DNA from 2 places in the Streptomyces sp. NPDC053076 genome. Region 1 is predicted to be linked to the other one. Evidence: riboswitches for the same ligand, from Rfam matches in the RefSeq annotation. Region 1 holds a riboswitch; the other holds the start of a gene.
The links. Region 1 has a riboswitch for cyclic di-AMP ahead of ACIGYR_RS35115 (M23 family metallopeptidase). Riboswitches for the same ligand answer to the same signal wherever they lie in the genome.
Positions count from the first base shown of each region.

Region 1 (9,219 bases):
GACGTCGGCGATGCCCTGGATCTTCTTGGCGTTGACCAGGTCCTTGATCTTCGCGATGACCTTCTCGGGGCCGACCGCGAACGGCAGTTCCGTGACCACCAGGCCCTTGCGGCGGGCGGTGACGGTCTCGACCGTGACCGTCGCGCGCATCTTGAAGGTGCCGCGGCCGGTCGCGTACGCGTCCCGGATGCCGTCCAGGCCGACGACCCGGCCGCCGGTGGGCAGGTCCGGGCCCGGGACGTGCTTCATCAGCGCGTCCAGGTCGGCGTTCGGGTTCCGGATCAGGTGGCGGGCCGCGGCGATGACCTCGCGCAGGTTGTGCGGCGGCATGTTCGTCGCCATACCGACCGCGATGCCGGAGGAGCCGTTGACCAGCAGGTTCGGGAAGGCGGCGGGCAGCGCGACCGGCTCCTGCTCCTGGCCGTCGTAGTTCGGCGCGAAGTCGACCGTGTCCTCGTCGATCGACTCGGTCATCAGGCTCGCCGCCTCGGCCATCCGGCACTCGGTGTACCGCATGGCGGCCGGCGGGTCGTCGTTGCCGAGCGAGCCGAAGTTGCCGTGCCCGTCGACCAGCGGCACGCGCATGGAGAACGGCTGCGCCATGCGAACCAGGGCGTCGTAGATCGACGCGTCGCCGTGCGGGTGCAGCTTGCCCATCACCTCGCCGACCACACGCGCGCACTTCACGTACGAGCGTTCGGGGCGCAGGCCCATCTCGCTCATCTGGTACACGATCCGGCGGTGCACGGGCTTGAGGCCGTCACGGGCGTCCGGCAGGGCGCGCGAGTAGATGACCGAGTACGCGTACTCGAGGTAGGAGCCACGCATCTCGTCCACGACGTCGATGTCGAGGATCCTCTCCTCGAACGAATCGTCGGGCGGCGGGGTCTTCGTGCTGCGGCGGGCCATCGCTGCCGGCTCCTCCTGATCTGGTCGCGCGCCGAGGGGGCGCGCACCCCCCGGCTCGCTCTTGCTGAAGCGAATGACGGATCTGTCGCGGACCATTGTGGACCGCGGCACTGACAACCCGGGCCACGACCCGGTCTCCACGGGCCCGCCCCGCGCCCGGGGGCGTCCGCGGAGGGCCGGACGCAGGCTACGCGATCCGCTCTGGGCGTACGTCCTGCGGGAACTTCGCCGAGGCCCCGCACGCTTTGAATACAGTGGCAGGAACGGCAGGACAACCGCGGTTTCCACAACCGCCTCCGCTCGCGAAGGGACGTACATGCCCATGGGTCACACGACCACAGCCGAGGCAGGCTCCGGGGGCCTGACAGCGACCGAGCACCGCCTGGCCAACGGTCTGCGCGTGGTGCTCTCCGAGGACCACCTGACCCCGGTGGCGGCGGTCTGCCTCTGGTACGACGTCGGCTCCCGCCACGAGGTCAAGGGGCGTACCGGCCTGGCTCACCTTTTCGAGCACTTGATGTTCCAGGGCTCCGCGCAGGTCAAGGGCAACGGCCACTTCGAGCTGGTGCAGGGCGCCGGCGGCTCGCTGAACGGCACCACCAGCTTCGAGCGCACCAACTACTTCGAGACCATGCCCGCCCACCAGCTGGAGCTCGCCCTCTGGCTGGAGGCCGACCGCATGGGCTCCCTGCTGGCCGCGCTGGACGACGAGTCCATGGAGAACCAGCGGGACGTCGTCAAGAACGAGCGCCGCCAGCGCTACGACAACGTGCCGTACGGCACCGCCTTCGAGAAGCTGACCGCCCTGTCCTACCCGGAGGGCCACCCGTACCACCACACGCCGATCGGCTCGATGGCGGACCTGGACGCGGCCACCCTGGAGGACGCCCGCGAGTTCTTCCGCACCTACTACGCGCCGAACAACGCGGTGCTCTCCGTGGTCGGTGACATCGACCCCGCGCAGACCCTCGCCTGGATCGAGAAGTACTTCGGTTCGATCGCGTCCCACGACGGCAAGCCCGCCCCGCGCGACGGCTCCCTGCCGGAGGTCATCGGTGAGCAGAAGCGCGAGGTCGTCGTCGAGGAGGTCCCGGCGCGCGCCCTGATGGCCGCCTACCGGCTTCCGGAGGACGGCACGCGTGCGTGCGACGCGGCCGACCTCGCCCTGACCGTCCTGGGCGGCGGCGAGTCCTCCCGCCTGTACAACCGGCTGGTGCGCCGCGACCGTACGGCCGTCGCCGCCGGCTTCGGCCTGCTCCGGCTGGCCGGCGCGCCCTCCATGGGCTGGCTGGACGTGAAGACCTCCGGTGACGTCGAGGTGCCGGTCATCGAGACCGCCATCGACGAGGAGCTGGCCCGGTTCGCCGAGGAGGGCCCCACGCCCGAGGAGATGGAGCGCGCCCAGGCCCAGCTGGAGCGCGAGTGGCTGGACCGGCTGGGCACGGTGGCCGGCCGCGCCGACGAACTGTGCCGCTACGCCGTCCTGTTCGGCGACCCGCAGCTCGCCCTGACCGCCGTCAAGCGCGTCCTGGAGGTGACCCCGCAGGAGGTCCAGGAGGTCGCCAAGGCCCGCCTGCGGCCCGACAACCGCGCGGTCCTCGTCTACGAGCCGAAGTCCCCGGAGTCCGTCCCGGACGCCAAGGTCCCCGAGGACCCGGAGCGGGAAGCGACCGTAGAGGCCGGCAACGAGAACGACGAGGAGACGGCCAAGTGACCGAGCTCGCCACCATGGAGTTCCACCCCCAGCCGCAGCCCGGCGACGCCAAGCCCTGGGCGTTCCCGGCCCCCGAGCGCGCCACCCTCGACAACGGCCTGACCGTGCTGCGCTGCCACCGCCCCGGCCAGCAGGTCGTCGCGGTGGAGGTCCTGACGGACGCGCCCCTGGACGCCGAGCCGGCCGGTCTGGACGGCGTCGCCACGATCATGGCGCGGGCCTTCTCCGAGGGCACCGACAAGCACTCCGCCGAGGAGTTCGCCGCCGAACTGGAGCGCGCCGGCGCAACCCTGGACGCGCACGCCGACCACCCCGGAGTCCGGCTCAGCCTGGAGGTCCCGGCCTCCCGTCTGTCCAAGGGCCTCGGCCTGCTCGCCGACGCCCTGCGCGCGCCCGCCTTCGCCGAGAGCGAGGTCGAGCGGCTGGTGCGCAACCGGCTGGACGAGATTCCGCACGAGCTGGCCAACCCCTCCCGCCGGGCCGCCAAGGAGCTGTCCAGGGAACTGTTCCCGGCGGCCTCGCGCATGTCCCGCCCGCGCCAGGGCAGCGAGGAGACGGTCGAGAAGATCGACGCGGCGGCCGTGCGCGCCTTCTACGACCGCCATGTGCGGCCCGCCACCGCCACCGCGGTGGTCGTCGGTGACCTGACCGGCATCGACCTGGACGAGCTGCTCGGCGAGACCCTGGGCGCCTGGACCGGCACGCCGGGCGAGCCCCGGCCGGTGCCGCCGGTGACCGCCGACGACACCGGGCGCGTGGTCATCGTGGACCGGCCCGGTGCCGTCCAGACGCAGCTGCTCATCGGCCGCGTCGGCCCCGACCGGCACGACCGCGTGTGGCCCGCCCAGGTGCTCGGCACCTACTGCCTCGGCGGCACCCTCACCTCCCGCCTGGACCGCGTCCTGCGCGAGGAGAAGGGCTACACCTACGGCGTGCGGTCCTTCGGGCAGGTCCTGCGGTCCGCGCCGGACGGGACGGGCGCGGCGATGCTCGCCATCAGCGGCTCCGTCGACACGCCGAACACGGGCCCGGCGCTGGACGACCTGTGGAAGGTGCTGCGCACCCTCGCGGCGGACGGCCTGACCGACGCCGAGCGGGATGTCGCCGTGCAGAACCTCGTGGGTGTGGCGCCGCTGAAGTACGAGACCGCGGCGGCCGTCGCGAGCACGCTGGCCGACCAGGTCGAGCAGCACCTGCCCGACGACTTCCAGGCGACGCTGTACCGGCAGCTGGCCGCCACGGGCACGGTGGAGGCCACCGCGGCCGTCGTGAACGCCTTCCCGGTGGACCGTCTGGTGACCGTCCTCGTCGGCGACGCCGCCCAGATCAAGGCGCCGGTCGAGGCCCTCGGCATCGGCGAAGTGACCGTGGTGGCGGCCGAGTAACGGCCCGCGCGCGGAAGGGGCCCTGCCGACCTACGGGTCGTCAGGGCCCCTGCTGTTCCACTCTTTCTCCCAGATGCCCGTTTTAGGGCGGAGGTTGCCTGTCTGACCTGTGGGATGCGCTACAAAAACCGGTATCCGTTTGAGGATTGAAAGCACGCCCCCGTAGCTTCGTCCAGGCTGTTCGTCAGGCAGTGCGCCGCGCCCGCGGCACCGGACAGTCATCGCCGAGTCCCCGTACGGCGCGAGCCAGGGGAGCCGGGGACCCACCGTCCCTGGGGTGAATCGGGCGCCCGCGCGGCAGCGAGGGGGCCCGTAGGAGACCTTCCTGCTCCGAACCCGTCAGCTAACCCGGTAGGCGAGAGGGAAGGAAAGGACCAGCCACTTCATGGCGTTCATGTGCGCCACCGGGAAGCACCGCAAGCCCGGCCGGGTCAAGCGGACCACCGCTCAGGCGGCCGGTATCGCGGCCCTCACCACCACCGGTGTGATCGGCACCCTCGCCGCCTCCCCGGCGCTCGCCGCCGAGAACCCCGGCGAGCAGACCGGCCTCATTCCCGTCCTCGCCGCGACCGATGACGTCGCCGAGCAGATCGACGCGCAGGCCGCCGCGCAGCAGCAGGCCGCCGACCAGAAGGCGGCCGAGAAGGCCGCGGCGAAGGCGGCCGCCAAGCGGGCCGAGGAGATACGCGCGGCCAAGGCCCGCGCCGCCCGAGAGGCGGAGCGCAAGCGGCTGAACGCCTTCGTCGCCCCCATCGCGCACTCCTACGTCTCCACGGGCTACCAGGCCAGCAGCTCCCTGTGGTCCTCCGGCTCGCACACCGGCATCGACTTCCACGCGGCCAGCGGCACGACCGTCCACGCGGTGGGCTCCGGCACGGTCGTCTCCACGGGCTGGGGCGGCGCGTACGGCAACCAGATCGTGATCCGGATGGCCGACGGCATGTACACCCAGTACGGCCATCTGTCCTCCATCGGGGTCACGGTGGGCCAGAAGGTCGTCCCGGGCCAGCAGATCGGCCTGTCCGGCGCCACCGGCAACGTCACCGGCCCGCACCTCCACTTCGAGGCGCGCACCGGTACCGAGTACGGCTCCGACGTCGACCCCGTCGCCTACCTCCGCCAGCACGGCGTGAACGTCTGACGCGTACCGCACGGTCATCGATAGCCCCGGCTCACCGAGCCGGGGCTATCGCCGTTTTTCGCGGTGTCCGCCGTACTCCCTGTCCAAAATATATCCATGGATTAGGGCCTGCCATCGGAAATTCCGGCTCATTGGAATAGAGTCGCGGAACAGGCGTCCATCGTGGCGTTTCACGGGGATTTAAGGCGGAGGTCGGTCATGCGTATTCCGGCGCACACGGTGTGCACCGCGGTCCGGGACGACATCGTCGCCGGCGTGTACAAGCGCGGCAGCCGCCTCACCGAGGAAGTCCTGGCCCGCCGCTACGGCGTCTCGCGCGTCCCCGTGCGGGAGGCGCTGCGCACGCTGGAGGCCGAGGGCTTCGTGGTGACGCGCCGGCACGCGGGCGCGTGCGTGGCCGAGCCGACGGAGCAGGAGGCCGCCGACGTGCTGGAGATGCGGACGCTCCTGGAGCCGCTGGGCGCCGCGCGGGCCGCCCAGCGGCGCACCGAGGCCCATCTGAAGGTGCTGCGCGGCCTGGTCCGGCTGGGGCAGGAGCGGGCCAGGAGGGGCAACAGCGACGATCTGCGCTCGCTGGACGGCTGGTTCCACGAGACGCTCGTCCAGGCGTCCGGCAGCCCGTCGTTGACCGCGATGCTGACTCAGTTGCGCCACAAGATCGCCTGGATGTACGCGGTGGAGCCGCCGCTGAGCCCGGCGGATTCCTGGGCGGAGCACGGCGCGATCGTGGATGCCGTGGCGCGCGGGGACGGCGAACGCGCGCGGGCGCTCACGGCGCTGCACGCGGAGCGCGCGGCGGGTGCGCACCGGCTGCGCCTTTCCGGTGCCGTGGAGCGTGTGAGGACCTCGCAACACGCCGTAAACATGTCGGGCCCGCGGCTTTAACACGGGCGCCGTATACAAAGATGAGTTAATCGGTGAGGGCGTGTTTTTCGCTGTCCTTTTTCCGCGCCCTGAATTCCGGGTCGCGGTCTTCTGGATGCCCGCGGTGAATTCGGGTGCCCCCCTCGAAAACGCGGAAGCCGCGCCGCCCGGTACGGAACGGCGCGGCTTCCCGGTCCTGCTCAGACGGTCTCGGGCAGCTCTTCCAGGCCCTCGGAGACCAGCTTGGCCAGACGGTCGAGGGCGGCGTCCGCGCCCTCGGTGTCGGAGGCGAGGACGATCTCCTCGCCGCCCTGGGCGCCCAGGCCCAGGACGGCCAGCATGGAGGCCGCGTTGACGGGGTTGCCCCCGGCCTTGGCGATCGTCACCGGGACGCCTGCGGCCGTGGCGGCTCGGACGAAGATGGAGGCGGGGCGGGCGTGGAGGCCCTCGGCCCAGCCGACGTTGACGCGGCGCTCAGCCATGTGTTGCTGCCCTTCGGTGTTCAGGGTTGTCTAGACCAGTTTCCCACACCGTGAAGCGTGCCCGGACAGGGCATTCTTCCCGCTCCGGTGTGGCGTCGGACCGCGGCCTCGGTCCGGCTCCCCGTCCTCCACAGACTGCCTCGCCCCGCCTGCCTGCGCGAGCCGTACTCTGGGGCCCATGCAGACCTCGGCGGACCGGCAGGACCGGCACCAGTACCCCGCCCACTGGGAGGCGGACGTGGTGCTGCGCGACGGTGGCACCGCACGCATCAGGCCCATCACCGTTGATGACGCCGACCGCCTGGTCAGTTTCTACGAGCAGGTCTCCGACGAGTCGAAGTACTACCGCTTCTTCGCGCCGTACCCACGGCTCTCCGCAAAGGACGTCCACCGCTTCACGCACCACGACTTCGTGGACCGGGTGGGGCTCGCCGCCACCATCGGCGGCGAGTTCATCGCCACCGTACGCTACGACCGCATCGGCACCGACGGCATGCCCGCCTCCGCGCCCGCCGACGAGGCCGAGGTCGCCTTCCTGGTGCAGGACGCCCACCAGGGCCGTGGAGTCGCCTCCGCCCTGCTGGAGCACATCGCCGCCGTCGCCCGCGAGCGCGGCATCCGCCGCTTCGCCGCCGAGGTGCTGCCCGCCAACACCAAGATGATCAAGGTGTTCACGGACGCCGGTTACACCCAGCAGCGCAGTTTCGAGGACGGCGTCGTCCGCCTGGAGTTCGACCTCGAACCCACCGACCGGTCCGTCGCCGTGCAGCGCGCCCGGGAGCAGCGCGCCGAGGCCCACTCGGTACGGCGGCTGCTCGCGCCCGGCTCCGTCGCGGTCGTCGGTGTCGGCCGCGCCCCCGGCGGGGTGGGCCGCAGCATCCTCGGCAACATCCGCGAGGCGGGCTACCCGGGCCGGCTGCACGCCGTGAACAGCGCCTTCCCGGAGGACCTCAAGGAGGTCGACGGGGTACCCGCGTACCGCTCGGTGCGGGACATCGACGGGCACGTCGACCTCGCCGTCGTCGCCGTACCGGCCGAACACGTGCCCTCCGTGGTCGCCCAGTGCGGCGAACACGGCGTGCAGGGGCTGGTCGTGCTCTCCGCCGGATACGCCGAAAGCGGACCCGAGGGCCGCGAACGGCAGCGCGCCCTCGTACGGGCCGCGCGCGCCCACGGCATGCGGACCATCGGCCCCAACGCCTTCGGGATCATCAACACCGCCTCCGACGTCCGGCTGAACGCCTCCCTCGCCCCCGAGATGCCCCGCCCCGGCCGCATCGGGCTGTTCGCCCAGTCCGGAGCCATCGGCATCGCCCTGCTGTCCCGGCTGCACCGGCGCGGCGGAGGGGTGACCGGTGTCACCGGCGTGTCCACCTTCGTCTCCGCCGGCAACCGCGCCGACGTCTCGGGCAACGACGTCCTGCAGTACTGGTACGACGACCCCGAGACCGATGTCGTCCTCATGTACCTGGAGTCCATCGGCAACCCCCGCAAGTTCACCCGTCTCGCCCGCCGAACGGCGGCGGCGAAGCCGCTGGTGGTCGTGCAAGGGACCGGAACGGCGCCGCAGGGGCACGCGGTACGGGCCACCCGGCTGCCGTACGCGACCGTCTCCGCGCTGCTCCGTCAGGCCGGCGTGATCCGGGTCGACACGATCACCGAACTGGTCGACGCCGGGCTGCTGCTGGCCCGCCAGCCACTGCCCGGCGGACCGCGCGTCGCCATCCTCGGCAACTCCGAGTCGCTGGGCGTGCTGACGTACGACCGGTGCGTCGCCGAGGGACTGCGGCCGGCGCGGCCGGTGGACCTGACGACCGGGGCGACGGCGGCGGACTTCCACCGGGCGCTCGCCGCCGCGCTGGCCGACGGGACGAACGACGCCGTCGTCGTCACGGCGATCCCCGCGATCGGGGAGGGGTCGCCCGGGGACGCGGAGCTGGCGGAGGCGCTGCGGTCGGCCGCGGCCTCGGTGCCGGGGAAGCCGGTACTCGTGGTCCATGTGGAACTCGGGGGGCTCGCGCAGGCGTTGTCGGCCGCGGCCAGCACGGCACCGTGGGCCGCCGACAAGGGCCACCCCGCGCAAAGCCCGCCCCCCGCGGTACGGGCACCGGACGACTCCCCTCCGGAAGGCACCCATCTCATCCCCGCCTATCCCGCCGCCGAGCGGGCCGTCCGCGCCCTCTCCGAAGTCGTGCGGTACGCGCAGTGGCGCCGGGAGGCCGCCGAACCGGGGAAGGTGCCGGAGTACGACGACATCGACGAGAAGGGCACCGCCCGGCTGATCCACGGGCTGCTGGAGCGCGGAGAGGGACTCACCGTCTCCGCCGCCGAAACCTGTGAGCTGCTCGGGAAGTACGGCATCCCCGTGCGCCGGGCGTTGCCCGCGCCCACCCCGGGCGCCGCCGCCGAGGCCGCCCGCGCGCTCGGCTACCCGGTGGCCCTCAAAGCCACCGCCCCGCACCTCAGGCACCGCGCCGACCTGGGCGGCGTACGGCTGGACCTCGCGGACGAGGAGCAGTTGCTGCGGGCGTACACCGAGCTGACCGAGCTGTTCGGGCGGCCGGAGGAGCTACGGCCGGTGGTGCAGGCGATGGCTCCCAGGGGCGTCGACACCGTCGTCCGCGCGGTGATCGATCCGGCGGCCGGGGCCGTGCTGTCCTTCGGCCTCGCCGGGGCCGCCTCCCAGCTGCTCGAGGACACGGCCCACCGGCTGGTCCCCGTCAC
Region 1 covers NZ_JBITZL010000012.1:126,460-135,678, forward strand. Annotated here, with positions in the region: gene ACIGYR_RS35100 (DNA topoisomerase (ATP-hydrolyzing) subunit A) at 1-909, opposite strand, end outside; gene ACIGYR_RS35105 (M16 family metallopeptidase) at 1,226-2,623, shown strand; gene ACIGYR_RS35110 (M16 family metallopeptidase) at 2,620-4,008, shown strand; cyclic di-AMP (ydaO/yuaA leader) riboswitch at 4,221-4,381, shown strand; gene ACIGYR_RS35115 (M23 family metallopeptidase) at 4,394-5,149, shown strand; gene ACIGYR_RS35120 (GntR family transcriptional regulator) at 5,348-6,034, shown strand; gene ACIGYR_RS35125 (HPr family phosphocarrier protein) at 6,214-6,495, opposite strand; gene ACIGYR_RS35130 (GNAT family N-acetyltransferase) at 6,674-9,219, shown strand, end outside.

Region 2 (9,219 bases), on a different contig from region 1:
GGACAGTACAAGCTCCTCGACTTCAACCCGCGCATGGGCGCCCAGTTCCGGCTCTTCGAGAACGAGTCGGGAGTGGACGTCGTCCGCGCGATGCACCTGCACCTGACCGGCCGCGCCGTACCGGAGGGGAAACAGCGCGCCGGCCACCGTTACGTCGTGGAGAACATCGACCTCCCCGCCCTCCTCGCCTACCGCCGCAGCGGCTACACGACGCCGCACGCGCCGGCCAGGGCGAGCGGGACGGAGCTGGCCTGGTTCGCGGGTGACGACCCGCTGCCGTTCCTCACGATGCTCGCCCGCTTCGTGCGCCCGGGCACGAAGCACCTCTATCAGCTGTGGCGGACCAGCCGCCGCGGCGGCAGCACATCCACGAAGTAGGCAAGGCCACGGCAGCGTGGCGCACCGCGTCCTGGGGAGGGACTTCGTGATCCGACCGGTTGCAGTCATCGGGGCGGGGCCGTTCGGCCTGTCCACCGCCGCTCATCTGCGAGCGCGCGGCATTCCCGTCCGCGTCTTCGGCGATCCCATGGTGAGCTGGCGGGACCACATGCCCGAGGGCATGCTCCTGAAATCCACGCCCGTCGCCTCCAACTTCGACTGCCCTCAGCCCGGCCACACCCTCGCCGACTACTGCGACGCGGCCGGGATCCGTCGGCTGGTGACCGACGAGGACATCATCCCGGTGGAGACCTTCATCGCCTACGGGGAGTGGTTCCAGCGGAAACTGGTCCCCGAACTGGAACGGGTGCGGGTCGTCTCCGTCGACCGCCACGCGAACGGCGGCTTCGAACTCAAGCTGGACTCCGGCGAACTGTTCACCGCGCGCGCGGTCGTCGTCGCCACCGGCCTGTCCGGCTTCGCCCACCTGCCGGCCGAGCTCGCGTCGGCGGCGGCCGACGGCCCCGGCCCGGCCGCCCCGGTCTCGCACAGCTCCCAGCACCACGACCTCGGCCGGTTCGCCGGCAAGGAGCTGATCGTCGTCGGCGCCGGCCAGTCCGCGCTGGAGACCGCCGCGCTCGCCGCGGAGGCGGGCGCACGCGTGCGCGTGGTCGCGCGCGGGCGCGGCCGGGTCGCCTTCGGAGCCCCGCCCTGGAAGCAGCCGAGGTTCCGTCCCGAGTCCCCGTTCGGCCGCGCCTGGTCGCTGTGGGCACTCACCTACTACCCGCACCCCTACCGCTTCCTGCCCGAGACCACCCGTCACTACCTGGTCCGCCGGGTCCTCGGCCCGCTCGGTGCCTGGTGGCTGCGCGAGCGCTTCGAGAGCGGCGTGCAGGTGCGGGACGTCGAGCAGGTGAGGGGCGCCGAGGTCAAGGACGGCAGCCCCGTGCTCACCGTCCGCACCCATGCCGGCGTCACCGAGCGGCTCACCGCCGACCACGTCATCGCCGCCACCGGCTACCGCGTCGACATGGCGGCCATGGACTTCCTCGGCCACGAGCTGCGCACCCGGCTCGAGGTGAGCCGCGGCGCCCCTCGGCTCGGCCCCGGCTACGTCTCCTCCGAGCCCGGCCTGTACTTCACCGGCCTGCCCGCGGCGGCCTCGTACGGACCGGTGATGCGCTTCGTCTGCGGCACGGAGTTCGCCTCCCCGCGCCTGGCGGACCACCTGGCCGCGGCCCACGGCTAAGCCCGCTCTCCGTGCCGGGCCGTATCAGTGCCGCCATGGGCGCCTCGGCGGGACTCACTTGGGGGCGGACAGCACGTAAGTGCGTGGAACGAGCGATGAGTCGGGGGGACGTGGTGTCCGTATTCTCTGATCATGGACCCCACCCCCCTGGCATATGCACTGATCGCCACCGACCTGGACGGGACGCTGCTGCGCGGCGACGACACCGTCTCCGAGCGGTCGCTCGCCGCGCTCGCGCGGGTGGCGCGGGCCGGTGCCCGGCACCTGGTGGTGACGGGCCGCCCGGTCCCGCGGGTACGGTCCCTGCTCGCGGACCTCGGCTGCACGGGGCTCGCGGTGTGCGGACAGGGAGCACAGGTCTACGACGCCGGGACCGGCCGTCTGCTGTGGTCGGTCCGGCTGGACCGGGAACTGGCGGAGACCGCGCTCGGCAAGATCGAGGCGGAGGTGGGGCAGGTCTACGCGGCCGTCGACCAGGACGGCGTGGACGGGCTCACGCTCATCGAGCCCGGCTACCGGATGCCCCACCCGACGCTGCCCGCGGTGCGGGTCGGCCGGCGCGACGACCTGTGGTGCGAGCCCATCAGCAAGGTACTGCTGCGGCATGCCGACCTGTCCGACGACGAGTTGGCGACCGTGGCACGCTCGGCGGTGGGCTCGCTGGCCACGGTCACCATGTCGGGGCCGGGCACCGTGGAGCTCCAGCCGAGCGGGGTGACGAAGGCGACCGGGCTGGCGCTGGCCGCCGACCGGCTGGGAATCAGCGCCGAACGGGCCCTCGCCTTCGGTGACATGCCCAACGACATCCCGATGTTCGACTGGGCCGGGCGCGGTGTCGCCATGGCCGACGCGCATCCCGAACTCAAGGCGGTGGCCGACGAGATCACCTTGTCGAACGAGGACGACGGCATCGCCGTCGTCCTCGAAGGACTGTTCCCGACCGACTGACCGGCCCCTCAGTAGGCGCCGACCGCCGTGCCCCTGCTCCCGACCCCGGCCGCGCGCCGGCCGCCGTGCGCCTGTCCGGCGGCCGTCGGTTCGCGCCGGACGCGCTTGCCGGTACGGGCCGCACGCGTCTGCCGGTACGGGCCGAACGCGTCGGTCAGTACGCGCCGAACACGTTGTCGATCGACCCGTACCGCGCTGCCGCGTAGTTGCAGGCGGCGGTGATGTTCGCGACCGGGTCGTAGATGTTGAACGACGTTCCGGCGACGTGGTACGCGTTGAACGTCGGGTCGATGACCTGGAGCAGACCCTTGGACGGGATGCCCTTGGCGGCGTTGGAGTCCCAGAGGTTGATGGCGGACGGGTTGCCCGAGGACTCCCGGATGATGTTGCGGTAGATGCCGTTGTAGGTGCCGGGGATCTTCTTCTCGGCCATGATCGCGAGCGACTCGCGGATCCAGCCGTCGAGGTTGTTCGGGTATCCGGCGGGGGTGGTGGCGGCCGTCGTGGCGGTGGTGGGAGCCGCGGCGGCGCTGGTCGCGCCGATGAGCGGCAGGGTGAGGACGGCGACGCCGGTCCCGGCGGCGGCGAGGGCGCGGATGAGGCGGCTGTTCCGGGTACGGACGTGCTGAGCGGCAGCAGACATGGGGAAGTTCCTCTCCGGCGCCTGCGAGGTGAGCTGTCGGGTTCGGGCGGGGAGGTGCCCGGCCGTGCCCTGGAGAAGGCACGGCTTCACCCCGAGCCGTCCCGGTGCGGCGTGTGCCGTCCGGCCCGGCGACTTACCTGGGTCCCCCGCTCCTGCCTACGAATGAGTTCGTCGATGGGTATGCGGGCGGTGGCAGGATTCGGCGTCCGCCCGACGGCCCGGAACGTATGCGAGAGCACATGCCGGGAACAAGTGCCGAATTCATACAACGTGCGATTTGACCTTGATCGATGCCGTATGAGGCGCTTGATCCTTTGCGATTGCCAATTCTCAACTCGCCGACGGGGCAAGGGCTGGAGGGGCTCCGGTGGGCCGGTCGGGCCGAATGGGTGCGTGACCCAATTCACGAAATAGCAAAATACTTCAAATCAGACATGGGGGATTAGGGGGATTTGGGTCGGAAGTCTGAGTGGTGGTGGAACCCGGGGTGCGGTGTGTGTCGTTGTCGTAGTGCCGGTGGGGGAGGAGTGTGGGAAAGAAGGGTGTGGAGAGGTCGCGACACAACGCCCGGATTACGGTTAAGTCAGTAAATGTCCCTTCTTACCGTGTGATCAAAACCATGCTGCTCGTGATCCGATACCGCCCAAGCTGGACCGGTGGGCGCTATCGGTGATCGAAACAGGACCGGATACGCTGACTTGAGTGATGGCAGCGACCTATCGACAAATCGTGTAACCGCCAGCAGACACCAGCAGACAGGAGACCCCTCGTGACCGTCGTCGGGCCGTTCGGGCTGAGCGTGCGGGACCAGGCTCTGGAAGCCGATGTCCAGGCCGGATTGACGGCTGTCGAGGAAGGCTTGCTCGATGCCACCAAGAGCGAGGTCCCGTTCATCACGGAAGCCGCGCAGCACCTCGTGCGGGCCGGCGGGAAGCGATTCCGGCCGCTGCTCGTGATGCTCGCGGCCCAGTTCGGCGACCCGTACGCGCCGGGCATCGTGCCGTCGGCCGTGGTCGTGGAGCTGACCCACCTGGCCACGCTCTACCACGACGACGTCATGGACGAGGCGGCCGTCCGCCGCGGCGTGGACAGCGCCAACACCCGCTGGGGCAACTCCGTCGCGGTCCTCACCGGCGACTTCCTCTTCGCCCGCGCCTCCCAGATCCTCGCCGACCTCGGCCCCGAGGCGGTCCGGGTGCAGGCCCTGGCGTTCGAGCGACTGGTCACCGGCCAGATCCTGGAGACCGCGGGTCCCTCGGACGGCCGCGACCCGGTCGAGCACTACCTGGACGTGCTCGCCGGCAAGACGGGCTCCCTGGTGGCGGTGTCGTGCCGGTTCGGCGCGATGATGTCCGGCGCCGACGAGACGGTCGTCGACGTGCTCACCCAGTACGGCGAACGGCTCGGGGTCGCCTTCCAGCTCGCCGACGACGTCCTGGACATCGCCTCCGACTCCCGCGAGTCCGGCAAGACCCCCGGCACCGACCTGCGCGAGGGCATCCCGACCCTGCCGGTGCTCCGGCTGCGCGAGCGGGCCTCCAAGCTGGGGCTGGCCGAGGACATCGCACTGTGCGAGCTGCTGGCCTCCGACCTCAGCGACGACGCCCGGCACGCCGAGGCGCTGACCGCCCTGCGTGCGCACCCCGCGCTGGAGCAGGCCCGCCGGGACACGGTCCGGTACGCGGAGGAGGCGCGGGCCGCACTGGCCCCCTTGCGTGAATGCGATGCCAAGGCCGCGCTGATGGAACTGTGCGACGCGGTGGTGCACCGCGCCGGCTGACCCGGCAGGGGGGTGCACCGCGCCGGCCGACCCGGCGGGGGACACGCGCGGGGCTCCACCGCGCCTTGCCGGGCCCGGACCGCGCCCCACCGCACACCTGAACGGGCGGCATCGTCCCCCGCGCCCCCTACGGGTTGGGGGGAGATACCGCCGTCGTGTGTCATACCGCAGGCGTACATGGAGTTGGCTCCGAGGGCTGACGCTTCTTCACGGCCGATTTGGTCATATGGAAACCACGGAAATCACCACTCCTCACCGATTCGGGTGAGAATGGCGGCTCAGGTGGACCAGCGTGAGGACAGCCGCCGCCGACGACGGAGGTAAGGCACACATGGCACCGTACGAATCCGACGACGCAGTGGGCGCCGCGCGGGACGAGGACCGGCGCTCCGGCCGGCGCAAGGCCGCGCGGTACGCCGTCCCGGTCGCGGTGGTAGGGGTGGCGGCGGCCACGATCGGGCTGGTCCCGGCGCTCGCCGACTCCGGCGACCCCGACCTGCCGAAGATCACCGCACAGCAGCTCATCGAGAAGATGGCCAAGTCGGACGTGCAGCAGCTGTCCGGCACCGTGAAGATCAGCACAGACCTCGGCCTGCCCGACCTCGGCGGTCTGGAGAACGGCCTGCTCTCCGGGGCGGCCCAGGGCTCCGGCGACGGCTCCTCCGCCGATCCGCAGGCCAAGCTCACCGAGCTGCTGTCCGGCACGCACACCCTGCGGGTCGCCGCCGACGGCCCGGACCGGCAGAAACTGTCGCTGCTGGAGAGCGGCGCCGAGTACAGCCTCATCCACGACGGCAAGGACGTCTGGGGTTACGACAGCAAGAGCAACGAGGTCTACCACTCCACCGCGGCCGACTCCGGCAAGCACCGCGAGGCCGAGCCGCCGGCGACGCCCCAGGACTTCGCCGACGAGGCCCTGAAGGCGGTGGACGACACCACGTCCGTCACCGTCGACGGCACCGCGCACGTCGCCGGACGCGACGCCTACAAGCTGCTGATCCAGCCCAGGCAGTCCGGCAGCACGGTCGGCGCGATAAGCATCGCCGTGGACGCGAGGACCGGCCTGCCGCTGAAGTTCACGCTGACCCCGAAGAGCGGCGGCGCCGCCGTGGTCGACGCGGGCTTCACCCAGGTCTCCTTCGCCCGGCCGGCCGCCTCCACCTTCGACTTCACCCCGCCCAAGGGCGCGAAGGTCACCGAGGAGAAGGACGCGGCGAAGACGCCGGAGCACACCCCGAAGCACACCCCGAAGCACGGCGAGGACTTCGCCGAGGGCCTGGGCGGGCTGAACGTCCTCGGTGAGGGCTGGACGTCCGTCGCGACCTTCGACACCGGCGCCGAGGGCGGCATGCCGACCGGTTCCCAGGGCGGTGACCTCGGCGGCTTCCTCGGCTCGCTCGGCGACCAGGTCTCCGGGAAGTTCGGCAAGGGCATCGTCTTCTCCACCCGCCTGGTCAACGCCCTGATCACCGACGACGGCAAGGTGTACGCCGGTGCGGTGACCAAGGACGCCCTGGTGAAGGCGGCCGACGCGGGGAAGTGACGCCACCGGGTACGACGAGTCGAGGGGGAGCCGATGGCCGAACCGTCCGCCGTGGAACGTGACCCGGCCGGCGCACCCACGCCAGCCCAGGACGGGGCGTCCGCAGGTGCGCCGACGGGCGATCCGGTGGCGGCGCGGGCGAGTGTGATCGCCACGCGCGGCCTCACCAAGCGCTACCGCGGTGGACAGCTCGCCGTGGACGGTCTCGACCTGACCGTCCCGGTGGGCAGCGTCTTCGGCTTCCTCGGCCCGAACGGCTCCGGCAAAACGACCACCATCCGCATGCTGATGGGCCTGATCGAGCCGACCGCGGGCACGGTCCGGGTGCTCGGCCGGTCCATGCCCCGGGCGGCCCGTACCGTCCTTCCACAGGTCGGCGCGCTCATCGAGGGCCCCGCCCTGTACGGCTTCCTCTCCGGCCGGGACAACCTGCTGCGCTACGACGCCGCCGATCCGACCGCCGACCCCCGCACCCGGCGTGCCCGGGTCGCCGCGGCGCTGGACCGGGTCGGCCTCGCGGCAGCCGCGGGCAAGAAGGCCAAGGCGTACTCGCTCGGCATGAAGCAGCGCCTGGGCCTGGCCGCCGCGCTGCTCCAGCCGCGCCGACTGCTCGTCCTGGACGAGCCCACCAACGGCCTCGACCCGCAGGGCATGCGCGAGATCCGTACCCTGATCAGGCAACTGGCCGCCGACGGCACGACCGTCTTCCTCTCCTCCCACCTCCTCGACGAGATCGAGCAGGTGTGCACTCACGCGGCGGTCATGGCGCAGGGCCGGCTCGTCGTCCAGGGCGCGGTGGCCGATCTGGCGGCCGGAGCGCGCGACCGGCTGGCGGTGACCACCCCGGACGCGGCCGAGGCGGCCCGCGTGCTGAAGGAGCTGGGTGTCGCGGACGTGACCGCCGACGGCGACCGGGTGACCGGCGAACCACCCGACCGGGACCTCGCCGAGGTGACCGCGGCCCTGGTCGCCGCGGACGTCCGGGTCCGGGGCCTCACCGTCGAACGCGCCTCCTTGGAGGACGCGTTCGTGGCGCTGACCGGGGAGGGCTTCGATGTCGCGGGCTGAACGGCTGCCCGCAGCCGCCGTACGCGAGCCCAGCCCCCTGTGGACCCTCGGGCTGCTGCGCAGCGAGCTGGTCACCACCCTCCGCCGCTGGCGCACGCTCGCCCTGCTCGGGGTGCTGGCCGCGGTGCCGGTGCTGGTCGGGATCGCGGTGCGGATCGAGACGCGGGACGGCGCGCCGGTGGGCGGCGGACACGGCGAGGGCCCGGCGTTCATCACGCAGATCACCAACAACGGCCTGTTCCTGGTGTTCACCGCGCTGGCCGCGACCCTGCCGTTCTTCCTGCCGATGGCGGTCGGCGTCATCGCCGGGGAGGCGATCGCCGGGGAGGCGGGAGCGGGCACCCTGCGCTACCTGCTGGTGGCCCCGGCCGGCCGCACCCGGCTGCTGCTCACCAAGTACACGACGGTGATGGCCTTCTGCCTGCTGGCGACCCTCGTGGTCGCCGTCTCGGCGCTGGTCGTCGGTGCGCTGTTCTTCCCGCTCGGCGAGCTGACGACGATCTCCGGCACCCGGATCAGTTGTGCCGAAGGGCTCGGCCGCGCCCTGCTGATCGCCCTGGTCGTCGCGGCCTCACTGGTCGGTGTGGCGGCCCTCGGCCTGTTCGTGTCGACCCTCACCAACAGCGGCATCGCGGCGATGGCGACCACGGTCGGTCTGCTCATCACCGTACAGATCGTCGACCAGATACCCCAGCTGCACGCGGTGCAGCCCTACTTGTTCTCCCACTACTGGCTGTCGTTCGCCGACCTGATGCGCGACCCCGTCTACTGGGACGACCTGGTGCGCAACCTCGGCCTCCAAGCGCTGTACGCGGCCGTGTTCGGCTCGGCGGCCTGGGCGCGGTTCACCGCGAAGGACATCAGCGCCTAGCGGTCAGGCACCGGCGGTCTCGTGCGGGAAGCGTGCGAGGGGCGCGTCCTGAGCGAAGAAGGTCTTCGCGCGCGCCAGCGCCTCGGTGTCTTCCAGTACGTCACCGGGCTTGCTGCCACTGCCCAGCAGGACCCCGCCGAAGCGCATGCCCATGTAGGCGGCCGAGTTGTTGAGGGTGCCCACGTACGGATCGGCCACGGACGGCTCGGTGTCCGCCAGCGCGGCGATGCCCCAGAGCGTGCGGCCGGCCAGCGTCGCCTTGAAGTCGAGGCCCGGGGTGCGCAGCCAGCCGGACCAGTGGTCCAGGTAGTTCTTGGTGAGGCCGGACACCGAGTACCAGTACACCGGTGAGGCGATGACGATGTCCGTGGCCGCCAGTGTGGCGTCCAGCAGCAGGCCGGTGGAGGTGTCCGACGACGGTCGTCGGTGGTCGCTGTCGTGCCGCAGGTCCACGAATTCGGGCAGCGGCCGCTCCGCGAGGCGGATCCAGTGCTGTTCGGCGTCGGCCGGCAGCTGTTCGGCGGCCCTGCGGGCCAGCAGCTCGGTGTTGCCTTCGGCGCGCGTGCTGCCGAGGACGAAGAGGAAGCGGCGGCTCATGGGGTCCCCCCAGGTGTGTCATGTCGTATCACGAATGAAGGCGTGTGCATCTTATGCACACGCAAGTAACTCTGGCCAGTGGCGGCTGGTGCGAGGCTGTGACGTCGCGGTGACGCGGAAGCCGATGCGAAGCCGACACACT
Region 2 covers NZ_JBITZL010000006.1:127,208-136,426, forward strand. Annotated here, with positions in the region: gene ACIGYR_RS24485 (ATP-grasp domain-containing protein) at 1-378, shown strand, start outside; gene ACIGYR_RS24490 (FAD-dependent oxidoreductase) at 425-1,627, shown strand; gene ACIGYR_RS24495 (HAD family hydrolase) at 1,760-2,575, shown strand; gene ACIGYR_RS24500 (transglycosylase SLT domain-containing protein) at 2,730-3,218, opposite strand; cyclic di-AMP (ydaO/yuaA leader) riboswitch at 3,222-3,402, opposite strand; gene ACIGYR_RS24505 (polyprenyl synthetase family protein) at 3,988-4,998, shown strand; gene ACIGYR_RS24510 (outer membrane lipoprotein carrier protein LolA) at 5,330-6,541, shown strand; gene ACIGYR_RS24515 (ABC transporter ATP-binding protein) at 6,575-7,609, shown strand; gene ACIGYR_RS24520 (ABC transporter permease) at 7,596-8,480, shown strand; gene ACIGYR_RS24525 (flavodoxin family protein) at 8,484-9,077, opposite strand.
Region 2: another riboswitch for cyclic di-AMP. It lies ahead of ACIGYR_RS24500 (transglycosylase SLT domain-containing protein); the one in region 1 lies ahead of ACIGYR_RS35115 (M23 family metallopeptidase).